3 regions of the Micromonospora soli genome follow, and region 1 is predicted to be linked to each of the others. Evidence: riboswitches for the same ligand, from Rfam matches in the RefSeq annotation. Region 1 holds a riboswitch; each other region holds the start of a gene.
The links. Region 1 has a riboswitch for cyclic di-AMP ahead of Q2K19_RS28675 (LysM peptidoglycan-binding domain-containing protein). Riboswitches for the same ligand answer to the same signal wherever they lie in the genome.
Positions count from the first base shown of each region.

Region 1 (4,557 bases):
CGTCCGCCGGTACAGCGAGCAGCCCTGACACACCTCCGGCGGCGTGTCGGCAGCCAGCCGCCGGCGGAACGCGCGGTTGACCGGCGGTCTGTTCACGCCCGCTGGCGCACGCCGACGGCCTCCGCGCTGAGGTCCGCGTGGAGGAGGCGGAGCGCCGCCTCGGCCGGCGACCCGGCCGCCGCCGGGTAGGTCATCAGTCGGTGGCCGGCCTTCCCGGGCAGGTGCAACATCTCGAAGTCGAGGTCGAACTCCCCCACCACCGGATGCCGGAACCGGTTGGTGCCGGAGACGCAGGTCTGCACCGGATGCCGGGACCAGAGGGCGGCGAAGGCGACCGCGCCGCTGCTCCTGCTCGGCCCGGACCGGGGGTGGATGGTGCTGCTGCTCGTCACCACGTTCGTCGGTGGGGTGGCCAACCTGGTGGTGATCGTCGGCTTCATGGTGACCGCGACGTCCGGCCTGCCCGACGGCGAGCAGGGCCTGGCGACCGGCATAGCCACGCTGAGCCAGCAGGTGGGGATCACCGTCGGCATCCCGGTCATGTCCGCGGTGTTGGCCGCGGTCGTGCACGGCCTGGGCACCGAGGGCGCCGGGGCCGTACTGCGCGGGGTCACCACCGCCGTCGGGGTGAACGCCGCCGTCTGCCTGCTCGGCGCGGGGCTTGCCGCGCTCCTGCTCCCGCCGCCCCAGCCAGGCGGTCGGGCGGCCGTGGGCTGAGCGGCTGCGGCGTGGCGTCACGGGACGAGACGCGCGGAACGCCCGACCGGGAGACCGGTCGGGCGTTCCGCTCGGACCGCCGGGGAGGTCGGGTCCGGTGGTGCCTCAGTGCAGGCGCAGCCGCTGGCCCGGGAAGATCAGACCCGGGTTGCCGCCGACCACGCCCTTGTTGCGCTCGTACAGCGCGTGCCAGCCGCCGGCGACCTGGTGCGCGCCGGCGATCTCGGACAGGGTGTCACCGCGCTTGACCACGTAGCTGCCACCGCCGGTGCTCGGCGCGGTACGCCGCTGCTTGTGGGTGGCGTGGTCGCTGCGCGACGACCGGTCCTTCGTGGCCTTCCTGGTCGACTTCTTCTTCGACCCGCTGTCCGACTTGGCCGAGTAGTGCTTGGTCGAGCCGGCCTTCTTGCCGCAGACCGGCCAGGCGCCGATGCCCTGGCCGTCGAGGACCTTCTCGGCGATGGCGATCTGCTCGCTGCGGCTGGCGAGGTCGGCACGGCTGGCGTACTTCCCACCGCCGTAGCCGTTCCAGGTGCTCCGGGTGAACTGGAGACCGCCGTAGTAGCCGTTGCCGGTGTTGATGTGCCAGTTGCCGCCGGACTCGCACTGGGCGATCGCGTCCCAGTTCACGCTGGACGCGCTGGCCGGGGCGGTCGGACCGAGGAGGGCGGCGGCGCCGGTGGCCGCGCCGGCGACGAGCGCGCCGACGGCGACGCGACGCCGGGTGGTCCGCTGGGGACGGGCGATATGTGCACTTGCCATGTGGGATTCCTCCACGCCGACGAGGTGAGCTGTCGGGTTCGGGCCGAGGAGCCCGGCCGCCGGCCGGCGGCTTCACCCCGAGGTGTCGAGCACCGAGGAACGTGTGGGTCCCCCGCTTCCGCCTGAGGTCCAGGTCCCGCCGGCCGGTGGCGGAATTAGGCGTTACCGGCCTGCGGTGTCCGCGATCGCGAACGGAGACGACGTTAGGTCCGGTTTGGGACGGTCGCCCACTTCTTGTGAAGTTCTTCACCCGGCCGAGCGACGTCCGCCCACTCCGAGTTGCGGACCGGCCGAACATGCCCTACAAGCACACGCATCACCCACAGTGACCGTCCAAGCCGGTCCCGCAGCCGTCCCTTCAGTACGTCAGGCCGTAGCCCTGCGCGTAGAGCGGGACCTGGCCGTCGCCGGCGTTGATGGGCTGCTGGCTGACCGAGTTCATCCAGGTCATCGGCAGTTTGCCGGTGGGCGCGTACCCGCCGAAGAGGACGTCCGCGACGCCGGCGCCCTCGGTGCCGGGCAGCCACGAGGCGAGCAGCCCGTCCCACTTGGGCAGCTCCGCCGCGATGTCCAGCGGCCGCCCGGAGACCAGCACCACGATCACCGGCACGCCGGCATTACGCAGCGTCGTGATTGTCCGAAGGTCCTCCCGGTCCAGGCTCATGCTGCCGGTGCGGTCGCCCTGGCCCTCGGCGTACGGCGTCTCGCCGACCACCGCGATGGCGGCCCGGTAGCTGCTGTTGATGCCGGTGCCGCGCTGGTTGTAGGTGACCGTCGTGGTCGGACCGACGGCGGCGCGGATGCCCTGGAGGATGGTGGTGCCCGGGGTGATGTTGCCGGAGGAGCCCTGCCAGGAGATGGTCCAACCGCCACTCTGGTTGCCGATGTTGTCGGCGTTCCTGCCGGCCACGAAGATCTTGTTGTTGTCCCGGGCGAGCGGCAGGATGCCGGCGGAGTTCTTCAGCAGCACCTGGGACTCGCGGACGGCCTGCCGGGCCAGCGCCCGGTGGGTGGCGCTGCCGACCGTCGAGGTCCAACTCCGGTCGGTGTACGGCCGCTCGAAGAGGCCCAGCTCGAACTTCTTGGTGAGGATGCGCCGGTTGGCGTCGTCGATCCGGCTCATCGGCACGTGCCCGTTCTGCACCTCGGCCCGGAGCGTGCTGATGAAGGTCTTCCAGGCGGTGGGCACCATGACCATGTCGATGCCGGCGTTGATCGCCGTGCTCACCTCGGCGGCGGTGAAGCCCGCGGCGCCGTCGATCTGGTCGATGCCGTTCCAGTCCGAGACCACGAAGCCGGAGAAGCCCAGTTCTCCCTTGAGGACGGTGGTGATCAGGTACTGGTGGCCGTGCAGCTTCACGCCGTTCCAGCTGCTGTAGGAGATCATCACCGCGCCGACGCCACGCTGGACGGCCGCCTGGAACGGGGGCAGGTGGATGGCCCGTAGGTCGGCCTCGCTCAGCTGGGTGTTCCCCTGGTCCACCCCGCCGGTGGTGCCGCCGTCGCCGAGGTAGTGCTTGGCGGTGGCGAGCACCGAGGTGGGACCGCCGAGGGTGGCGCCCTGCAGGCCGGTGACCAGGGTGGACATGCTCGACGGCAGGTCCGGGGTCTCGCCGAACGACTCGTAGGTGCGGCCCCAGCGGTCGTTGCGGGCGACGCAGAGGCAGGGCGCGAAGTCCCAGTCCACCCCGGTGCCGGTGATCTCCTCGGCGACGGCCTGGCCGATCTGCTGCACCAGGGCGGGGTCGCGGGTGGCGCCGAGCCCGATGTTGTGCGGGAAGATCGTCGCACCGACGACGTTGTTGTGGCCGTGCACGGCGTCCACGCCGTAGATCATCGGAATGCCGAGCGGAGTGGCGAGGGCGCCCCGCTGGAAGCCGTCGTACATGTCGGCCCAGGCGGTGGCGGTGTTCGGCGAGGGCGCGGAGCCGCCACCGGAGAGGACCGAGCCGAGCCGGTAGGTGGTCAGGTCGGTGGCGGTGACCGAGCCGCGCTCGGCCTGGGTCATCTGGCCGATCTTCTCGTCCAGGCTCATCCGGGCGAGCAGGTCGGCCACGCGGGTCGCGACGGGCAGCGTCGGGTCCTGGTACGGCAGGCCGGCGGCGGCGGCCGGCGGCGGTGCGGCCACGGCGGTGACCGCGACGAGGAGGAGGGATAGGCCGAGGGGGCGGTGACGGGTCACGGGTCGCTCCTTCCGGAGGAACGTGCGGCCGATCACCAGCAGCCTATGCGGTTCTCACATTCACCGACACCACTGCAATCCCCACATTGTGAACAGTCCTTGCGGTCGGGGAGCGGGGGCGCGCCGGCCCGGCGCGGACTACGGTGGCGAGGTCCGGCGCGGTCGCCGGGCCGGTGCGCAGGCGGAGGACCATGACTGACTACGGACACGACCTGACCTTCGGCGGGTTCATCACGCCCGTCGCCGGCCAGGTCGAGCAGGTGGTGGCGCTGGCGAAGCGCTGCGAGCAGGCCAACCTGGACCTGCTCACCTTCCAGGACCACCCGTACCAGCCGGGCTTCCTGGACACCTGGACGCTGATGTCGTACCTGGCCGCGGCGACCAGCCGCATCCGGCTGGCCGGCAACGTGCTGAACCTGCCGCTGCGCCAACCGGTGGTGCTCGCCCGTAGCGTGGCCAGCCTGGACCTGCTCAGCGGCGGCCGGGTGGAGCTGGGCCTGGGGGCCGGCGCGTTCTGGGAGGCGATCGAGGCGGTCGGCGGACGGCGGCTCAGCGCCGGGCAGGCGGTGGACGCCCTCGACGAGGCGATCCGGGTCATCCGCGAGGTCTGGAACGTCGAGCAGCGCGGCATGGTCCGGGTGCCGGGCACGTACTACCGGGTGGTCGGGGCGAAGCGGGGGCCGGCGCCGGCCCACCCGGTGGAGATCTGGGTCGGCGCGTACAAGCCGCGGATGCTGCGGCTGGTGGGGCGCGCGGCGGACGGCTGGCTGCCGTCGCTGGCGTACCTGCCGGACGGGCCGGCCGAGCTGCCGGCGATGAACGCCGTCATCGACGAGAGCGCCGAGGGCGCCGGGCGAGACCCCCGGTCGGTGCGGCGGCTGCTGAACATCAGCGGT
Region 1 covers NZ_CP130427.1:6,065,132-6,069,688, forward strand. The annotation lists gene Q2K19_RS28665 (MmyB family transcriptional regulator) at 93-392, opposite strand; gene Q2K19_RS28670 (hypothetical protein) at 373-717, shown strand; gene Q2K19_RS28675 (LysM peptidoglycan-binding domain-containing protein) at 823-1,479, opposite strand; cyclic di-AMP (ydaO/yuaA leader) riboswitch at 1,484-1,651, opposite strand; gene Q2K19_RS28680 (glycoside hydrolase family 3 protein) at 1,838-3,661, opposite strand; gene Q2K19_RS28685 (LLM class flavin-dependent oxidoreductase) at 3,853-4,557, shown strand, end outside.

Region 2 (4,557 bases), 2.1 Mb from region 1:
GTTGTCGACCAGCGTGACGGTCTTGTTGCCGCCGCCGGTGTAGACGCCGCCGTTGCCGCTGGCGTCCGGCCCGAGCAGGGCGTTGCTGCCGTCGCGGTCCGGCGGCCGGCTGAACGCCGCCGTCTCCTTCGGGTACATGTTGGTGTCGAACTCGTGGACGAGGTCCGCCACCTGCGCGTCGGTCACCTGGGTCGTGGAGGGGATCTGGGTGCGGCAGTCACCGGCCGGGAAGGCGATGTCGTTGGCGACCCACACCTCGATGTTGTTGCCGACGGCCCGAAGCGTGTAGTTCTTGCGGTAGTACCGGCCCTGGAAGTCGTCCAGCCCGAGCCACTGCCGGACGGTGCCGACCGGCGGAGTCGCCGCCGCCGCGGCCCTCGCCCGCGCCTGCGCGCGCGGCTGGTATCGGGCCGGCGTCTTGACCTGCTTGCCGTCCAGCGTGAAGTCCTTGCGCGTGAGCTCGCGGACGTCGCTGGGCCGATCCTTGTTCGCGGCCGGCTGGGTGGGGGCGGCCGCCGCGGCTGACGCGGGTAGGACGCCCAGGAACGGTAGGACGAGTGCGATGGCTGCTGCTGCGGCGATGCGGCTGCGTGCCATTAGCCCCCCTCGGGTGTGGTGAAGCCGGTTGACGGGGTCTGGGCCGCCATTCACCGGCACGACATTTACGTTCGTATCGGCAATGGTTGCCTTTGGCAATGGGCCTACCGCATGCTTTCCGGCCGACCATCGCGGCGACCGGATTCCTCAGGCCACGGTCCACAAAGAGGTTAGTTCCGGCGTCACCCGTCCGGTGAGCCGATACCGCCAGATGCGGTTTCGGGGCACCGCGCGGCCGGGCTCCGTCGATAGCTTCCGGTCATCCGGTCCGCAGGCGTACCACCGGGAAATCGAGCCGGACGAGGTGGAGTTGGTGGTGTTCGACGACCGCTGGCCGCGGCCGGGGGAGATGCTGGTGAGGTCATCAGCGGCCGATGCGGCCAGGGTTTGGTGGCCGCGTCGGCGGGAAGCTCGCGGATTTGCGATACGAGGAGAGGAATTCCCATGACTTCGACCCCACGTCTCGGCGGAACTTTCAGCCTGGGGGATTTCCCGGTCGCCCGGATGGGCTACGGCGCGATGCAGCTGGCCGGCCCGCACGTCTTCGGTCCACCGGCCGACCGCCCCGCTGCCGTCGCCGTGCTGCGCGAGGCCGTCGACCTGGGGATCAACCACATCGACACGGCCGACTTCTACGGCCCGTACGTCACCAACGAGATCATCAAGGAGGCGCTGCACCCCTATCCCGACGATCTTCACATCGTGACCAAGGTCGGGGCGCTGCGGGACGCCGAGGGCAACTGGCCGCAGGCCCTCGCTCCGGAGCAGCTACGCCAGGCCGTGCACGACAACCTGAATCGGCTCGGACTCGACGTGCTCGACGTGGTCAACCTGCGCGTCGGCGGGTTCGACCGCCCCACCCCCGGCTCCATCGCCGAGCCGTTCACGGTCCTCGCGGAGCTGCAGCAGCAGGGGCTGATCAAGCATCTCGGGCTCAGCACCGTCAACGCCGAGCAGGTTGCCGAGGCGCAGTCGATCGCGCCGGTCGTGTGCGTGCAGAACTTCTACAACATCGCCAACCGGGACGACGACGACCTCATCGACTCCCTCGCCACCCTGGGCATCGCCTACGTGCCCTACTTCCCGCTCGGCGGCTTCTCCCCGCTGCAGTCCGAGGAGCTGAACGCGGTCGCCGCCCGCTTCGCCGCCACCCCGCTGGCGGTCGCGCTGGCGTGGCTGCTGCATCGCTCCCCGAACATCCTGCTCATCCCCGGCACCTCGTCCGTCGCGCACCTGCGCGAGAACGTCGCCGCCGCCGCGCTGGCCCTTCCCGACGACGCGCTGACCGAACTGAACAACATCGACTGAGAGCCACCACCCCCGGTCAGCCGGGGCGGCGAGCACCGCTGTACGGCATGTTGGCCAGCTGGGCCATGCGGACCACGTCGCCGGTGTGCGGGGCGTGGACGATCAGGCCGCTGCCGACGTAGATGCCCATGTGATGGTGGTCGGAGTAGAAGAAGACGAGGTCACCCGTACGAAGGTTGGCTTTGCTCACCGCCACGCCCGAGGTCCACTGGTCACCGGTGTAATGCGCCAGCTGCACCCCGGCGGCGGCCCACGCGTACTGGGTCAGGCCGGAGCAGTCGAACGAGTCCGGGCCGTTGGCCGCCCACACGTACGGTTTGCCGATCTGCTTGCACGCCGTCTTCGCCGCGACGCCGCCGCTGCCGGTGATGGGGACGGCGGGACACTTCCCGCCGATGAACAGCGGACTGGTCCCCGTTATGGGGGAGGTGCTGCTCGACGTGGCGGCCGACTGCGCGGCGGCTGCGGCTCTGGCCGCCGCGGCCTCCGCGGCCGCCTTGGCCGCGTCCGCTGCGGCGATCTGCTTGCGGAGCGCGTCCAGCCGCTTGATCTCGGCGTCGATGGTCTTCTTGCGGGCCGCCAGTTGGGCCTGCTGGCGCTGCTGGATCGCGATCAGCGCGTCGACCTTCTCCTTGTCGGCGTCGTAGCCCGCCTGCTGGGTGGACAACTGGGTGATCTGTCGTTGCTCCGAATCTGCCACCTGATTCACGAGCGCGAGCTGATCTCCCAACGCGGTCGGCGGCGAACTGCGAGACAGCAGGGCGTTCATTGTGGAAAGTGACCGCGCCTGCTTGTAGTACCCCGACACAATCTCCTGGACCCGGGTCCGGCTGGTCTCCACCGACTTGCCCAGTGGCTCGATCTGTCGGCTGAGTTCGGCCGATCTCCGCTCGTTCGCGGTCAGTTCCGTCCGGACCTTGTTGTACTGCTCGATGACCGGTTCGAGCTTTTCGAACGCCGTTTCGATCTGCTGCTGCACGTCCGCGGCCGACGGGGCGGCGTGGGCGGGCGCGGCCGGCCCGACGGCCACCATGGCGGCCGCCGCGACGGCGAGGATTCGGGTGAACAGACGCGGTCCGGCGGGCCGGGTGCGCACGGGTGGCAACGGGTGCGGCTCCTTCCACTCGAGGCTGGCGAGCACTGCGCGCCCGCCTCGACCGCCTACCGGGTTAGCTGACGGGTTCGGGCGTGGAAGGCGCCCTACCGCGGATGCGGATTCACCCCGAAACTGCGGTGGTTCCCCGGCTCGCCGCGACGCCGGTGACGTCGGGTGATTCGGCGGTGGCCGTCCCGGGGCACTCCAGGTGGAGACCGACATCCGGAACGGACGCTGACCAACATTAGTGAGGACGGCCCGAGGAAATCAACGAGCCGTTGATGTCAATTCCCTGCGCGGTCATGCGGGCACAATGGGTGCCGGAAATGCTGTTCACCTAAGACTCCGCTAATCGAATTCTTAACCCTTCCTAATATCGACCGCGTTGTCTTTCAGAAATCAGCGGCATGTGAATCCGGGCGACTAGTCCAGCCGACGGCGGCCCAACGACTGCGGTTCCCGCCCGGCGAGCAGCCAACCGGCGGCTGCGGCGAGCACCGGTAGCCCGACAGTCGTCGCGGCCAGGTGCGCGACCGGTAGGTCGGTGAGCGCGTCGAGGTCGCGGTGCAGGACGCTGACCAACCCGAGGTACGCGCCAACGACGCCGAGGATGGCGCCGAGCAGCGCGAGCGCTCCGGCGGTCGTGGCGGTGAGCGTGCGCCGTACCCGCCTGGGGGCGCCCGTCGCGGTCAGCGTGCGCAGGTCGCCGGCCGCCTCGCCGCGGATGAGGCCGACGGTCATGGCCAGGATGCCGAGGGCGAGCAGCGCGCCGGCGGCGACGGCCCCGGTCCGCAGCGATGTGAGCGAGGCCCGCTCGTGGCGGGACTCGACGGTCAGGCCGGCGCTCGCCGCGAGGTTCTGTACGGCGGTCAGCTCCCGCTGGGTGAGCGGGTGATCCGCCTCGACGAGCCAGCCGACCCGCGCGGGCTCCCAGCCGTGGTGGGCCATCATGCTCGCGGTGACCAGCGAATTCGGCATCGAGGAGTGCCCGGTGTCCGGGAGGGCCTGGGTCTTCGGGTAGACGCGGCGTTCGGGGATGTTCACCAGTTCGAGCGCACCGGTGCGGACAGTGAGCACCTCGGTGTCGGCCGCGATCGCGGCGGCGTCGAGCCGGTAGCGCCGCAGCAGCTCCGGAGTGGCCACGTAGAGGGGGTACGACGACATCTGCTGGCCGTCGGCAACCGGCGTGCCGATCTCGACGGCCGGATGGCCGGGCTGGCCTCCGGGCTGGCCCGGCTCGGTATCCGCCGCGACCACCGCCCGGTCGAGCGGGGTCACGGTCAACGTGCCGAGGCTGCGGGCGATCGCGTCGGTCTGGGCCTGCAGGCTGGCCAGCTGCTCCGGGGTCCGTACCGGGATCACCGGGCTGGGTCGGCCGATGCGGACCAGGAGCTGGCCCTCGGCCAGATTGCCTAGCCCGGCCGAGCGCTTGGCCTGGTAATCGGCGGCGGCGGAACCGGCGACGACCGCCACCGAGATCCCCAGGGCCAGACTGATCGCGGCGAGCGCCGCGCCGGCCCGGGCCTGATAGCGGACCAGGTCGGTCAACGCCAGCC
Region 2 covers NZ_CP130427.1:1,104,518-1,109,074, reverse strand. The annotation lists gene Q2K19_RS05235 (choice-of-anchor J domain-containing protein) at 1-597, opposite strand, end outside; gene Q2K19_RS05230 (oxidoreductase) at 1,042-1,905, shown strand; gene Q2K19_RS05225 (C40 family peptidase) at 1,922-2,884, opposite strand; cyclic di-AMP (ydaO/yuaA leader) riboswitch at 3,049-3,196, opposite strand; gene Q2K19_RS05220 (FtsX-like permease family protein) at 3,425-4,557, opposite strand, start outside.
Region 2: linked by a shared signal. The riboswitch ahead of Q2K19_RS05225 (C40 family peptidase) and the one ahead of Q2K19_RS28675 (LysM peptidoglycan-binding domain-containing protein) in region 1 are both predicted to bind cyclic di-AMP.

Region 3 (4,557 bases), 3.3 Mb from region 1:
GCTGATCGCCACCCAGATCAAGCAGCGGGACGAGCTGGCGGCGAAGAAGAAGCAGATCGACTCCGAGATCAAGCGGCTGACCAAGATGCTGCCGGTGACCTCGATCCGCCCGGAGGGCTGCCCGGCCATCGACGGCGTGGTGAGCAGCGCCGCCCGGATCGCGATCAAGACCGCCTGCGCGCAGGTCGGCGACCCGTACGTCTGGGGCGCCACCGGGCCGAACTCCTTCGACTGCTCCGGTCTCACCCAGTACGCCTACAAGGCGGCGGGCATCTACCTCACCCACTTCACGGGCGCGCAGTGGAACGAGGGCCGGGCGGTCTCCCGCGCCGACGCCCGACCAGGTGATCTGGTCTTCTTCTACAGCGACCTGCACCATGTCGGGCTCTACCTCGGCAACGGGCTGATGGTGCACGCGCCCCGGACCGGCAAACCGGTCCAGGTCGCGAAGGTGGCCTACATGCCGGTCGCCGGCTACCGCCGGGTCACCTGACCCGCCCAGAGCAGCACGAAGGCCCCCGGTCCGCGCGGACCGGGGGCCTTCGTCGTCCCGACGGGACTACTCCGGAGAGCCGACCGACGCCGGCTGGATCTGCACGTCGTCCAGATTCACGAACATCACGCGGTGGCCGAACTGGATCTGCACGTACCGGTTCTCGCCCCGGATCACGGTCCAGTCACCCGGCGAGGAGCCGTCGAAGGTGACGGCGCGGTAGTACTCGCCCGGCAGGACCCCGCCGACCGCGTACCGCTGGCCCGCGGCGAAGGTGTACTGGAGCGGGGAGATGGTCTGGTACGGCACCCCGGCCGGGTAGGCCGCCCGCTCGGGGTAGGCCCGCCCGTACACCGGGATGGTGGTCTTCCCGGGCTTGGGCGTCACCACAGAGCCCTGCGCCCACTTCGCGGTGGGCGCGGCGGCCGGGTTGTAGAACCAGGCCTTCTGGCCGAGGTACCAGATCGCCGTCCAGTCGCCCTGCACGTCCGCCAGGGCGTACGTCTGACCGGCCGAGGCGCGGGCGCCGTGGTCGGAGATGTACATGGTGTCCGGCGTGCCGTTCGGGCGCAGGCCGCGGTCGTTGACCAGCGGCGCGAGCTCGCTCGGCGCGGTGTGCAGGATGACCGAGGAAGAGCCGCGGAGCGGGCACGGCGCGGCCGGCGGCGTCGGCTTCGGCACGCCCGGCGGCTGCTGGTTGCAGCCGATGAAGGCGGGCTGGTTGGTGGCGTAGTCCGGGTCGATGGTGACCAGGCCGCTGTGCGGCGTGCCGGTGCCCTGGAACGGCGCCTTCATCAGGTCGAAGTAGTGCGACCAGTCCCAGTAGGGGCCCGGGTCCCAGTGCATGCCGGCCACGGTGCCCGCGGTGGTGCCGGGCACGTTGTCGTGGCCGAGGATGTGCTGCCGGTCCAGCGGGACCTGGAACCGCAGCGCCAGGTGGCGGACCAGCTTGGCCGAGGTGCGGTACATCGCCTCGGTGTACCAGGTGCCGTGGCCGGCGAAGCCCTCGTGCTCGATGCCGATGGACTTGGCGTTGACGTACCAGTTGCCGGCGTGCCAGCCCACGTCCTTGGCCTTGATGTGCTGGGCGATGTAGCCGTCCGCCGAGCGCAGCGTGTAGTGCCAGCCCAGGTAGGTCTTGTCCTTGACCAGGTTCACGCTGGGACCGAAGTAGCCCTCGGTGTCGTGGATGACGATGTACTCGATCTTCTGCTGGGCGGGCCGGGCGCCCAGGTCGTGGTTGCCGTAGTCGCCGGCGCCCGGGCCGTACTTCTCGTACGGCGCGGGGATCCACTCGCAGGCGACGCGGACCGGGCACTCCAGCCCGTCCGGCCGCTCGGCGCGGCGCAGCCCCAGCTTGTGCAGCCCGGACTCGTCCGGCGTCACCGCCGCGGCGGCGAGGGTCACCCGCTGCCCGTCGTCGGTGGTCCGGCTGGCGCCCTGGCCGATCTGGTCGTACACCTCGTCGGCGAAGGCCGCCGCGGCGTCCTCGGTGTCCGCGCCGGAGTAGCGGGCCACCGCGCCGTACCAGGCCGCCGGGTCGCTGCCGGCACCGACCGGCCCGCCCAGTGCCTTCTGGTACGACGCGAGCAGCGCCGCCCCGCCGCGGATGTTGGCGGTGGCGTCGCTGCGCAGCGTCTCCACCGACAGGCCGGTGAGCGCGGCGGCGGCGTCGACGGTCTGCAGGGACGCCTGGGGCAGCACGTCCCCGGACGGCGCGGCGGCGATGGCCGGGTCGACGGTGAGCGGTCGTGCGTCGTCGCCCCGCGGGTCCTCGTTCTCGTCCACGTGCGCGCTGGACGGGGTCGAGGCCACCTGCTCGGCGTCGGTCAGGTGCATCGGGCCGTAGCCGCCGCTGGTGCTGGGCTGGCCCGCGTGGGTGTCCCAGCGGGACTCCAGGTAGGAGACGCCGAGCAGGACGTTCTGCGGCACGCCGTACTCGCCGGCCGCCGCGGCGTACTGCTGCTGGCGGTCGACGGTGGGGGCGGTGATGGGTTCGGCGGCCACCGGGCCGGTGGCCGCGAGGGCAGCGGTCGCCGCGACGGCGGCGGCCAGCAGTATCCGTCTGCCCGACGGCGGGGGTGAGAGGTGCATCAAACCTCCAGACAGGGATGGGGGTCACTGCGACCCTCACCCTCACTCCGCACCCGCCCTGTGGTCAATAGCTTTCCGGATAGTGATGTGGGTTGAAAAAAATCTTCGACCGGGCTGGAGTGGCCGCGAATTCCCGTACGGAGTGTCACGGCGTCTCGGGTTGCTAATTGATAACGGCCATCTCTACTCTGGTCAATCGTCGACCGGCAGCTTCACGACCCAGCCCGGGTGGTGACGGTCCGACACCGCCGAGTCGCCTCCGGGCGAGCCGGGGACCCAGGTATCTGGGGTGAATCCGCAGCCACTGCGGTAGGGCGGCTCCCTTCCCGCCCGAACCCGTCAGCTAACCCGGTAGGCGGTCGGGAAGAAGGAGTACGGAGCCCGGTGGCACACCATGCCCCGCGGCCACCGTCGATCCGGTCGGTCGACCGGGTGACGGCTGCGCCGCGTTCACGCTGGTCCCGCTGCACCACCGCCCTCGCCGCCCTGGTCGGCACCGCCGTCATCCTGACCGGCGGCGCCACGGCGGCCCACGCCGAACCGTCGGTCGCCGAGATCGAAGCCCAGATCGACCGGGACTGGAACAAGCTCGAACCGATCATCGAGCAGGTCAACGCCACCCGCGGGGACCTCGCCGTCAAGCGCAAGCAGGCCGCGGCGCTGGCCAAGCAGATCGCCCCGCTGCAGGCCCAGGTGGACGCCGCGCTCGGCCGGGTCGGCGGGCTCGCCGCCGACGCCTACAAGGGGGACAACCTCTCCACCGTCAACGCGCTGCTGGGCAGCCGGTCGCCGGGCGAGGTGGTCGACAGCCTGGAACTGCTCGACCGCTTCGCCCACCGCCAGCAGCAGCAGGTGCAGGCCGTCGCCGACCTGCGCGACCAGCTGGCCGCGAAGAAGAAGCCGCTGGACCTGATGATCGCCAAGCTGGCCCGCACCGAGGCCCAGCTCGCGGCGCAGAAGAAGCAGATCGACGCCGAGATCGCCCGGCTCCAGAAGCTGCGGCTCAAGGTCTACGGCAACGGCGGCGGCGGCCCGCTGCGTCCCGCCCCCTGCCCCGCCGGCTACCCGGGCGGCCCCGCCGGGGTCGCGGTCAAGTTCGCCTGCGCCCAGATCGGCAAGATCTACGTCTGGGGTGCCGCCGGCCCGGACCACTACGACTGCTCCGGCCTCACCATGGCGGCCTGGGCCAAGGCCGGGGTCTCCCTGCCGCACAACGCCGCCCAGCAGCACGACGTCACCCGGCGGGTGAGCCGCAGCGAGCTGCGCGCCGGTGACCTGGTCTTCTACTACAGCGACCTGCACCACGTGGCGATGTACGTCGGTGGCGGCTGGGTGGTGCACGCCTCCCAGTCCGGCAAACCGATCACGATGAAACGCGTCGACGACGGCCAGATCAACAGCTACGGCCGCCCGGGCTGAGCGGCAAGCAGGGGCCCCTTCTTAACGCGTGAGGTAGAGGAAGGGGCCCCGCTTAACGCGCTGGCGCTGCTCAGCGGGTGGGCCAGACCCGCCAGTTCTGCCAGGAGCGGCTCGGGGTGGGGCCGCGCTGGCCCTGGTAGCGCGAGCCGTAGATCTCGGAGCCGTACGGGTGTTCGGCCGGCGAGGAGAGCCGGAAGATGCAGAGCTGCCCGATCTTCATGCCCGGCCAGAGGGTGATCGGCAGGTTCGCCACGTTGGAGAGCTCCAGCGTGACGTGTCCGGAGAAGCCGGGGTCGATGAAGCCCGCCGTCGAGTGGGTGAGCAGCCCGAGCCGGCCCAGGCTGGACTTGCCCTCCAGCCGGCCGGCGAGCTGGTCGCCGAGCGAGATCACCTCAAGCGTCGAAGCGAGCACGAACTCGCCCGGGTGCAGGACGAACGGCTCGCCCTCCGGCACCTCCACCATCGAGGTCAGGTCGTCCTGCTGGACCGCCGGGTCGATGTGCGTGTAGAGGTGGTTGTTGAAGACCCGGAAGAGCCGGTCCAGGCGTACG
Region 3 covers NZ_CP130427.1:2,254,069-2,258,625, reverse strand. The annotation lists gene Q2K19_RS10795 (C40 family peptidase) at 1-493, shown strand, start outside; gene Q2K19_RS10790 (N-acetylmuramoyl-L-alanine amidase) at 560-2,587, opposite strand; cyclic di-AMP (ydaO/yuaA leader) riboswitch at 2,824-2,959, shown strand; gene Q2K19_RS10785 (C40 family peptidase) at 2,972-4,006, shown strand; gene dcd (dCTP deaminase) at 4,077-4,557, opposite strand, start outside.
Region 3: linked by a shared signal. The riboswitch ahead of Q2K19_RS10785 (C40 family peptidase) and the one ahead of Q2K19_RS28675 (LysM peptidoglycan-binding domain-containing protein) in region 1 are both predicted to bind cyclic di-AMP.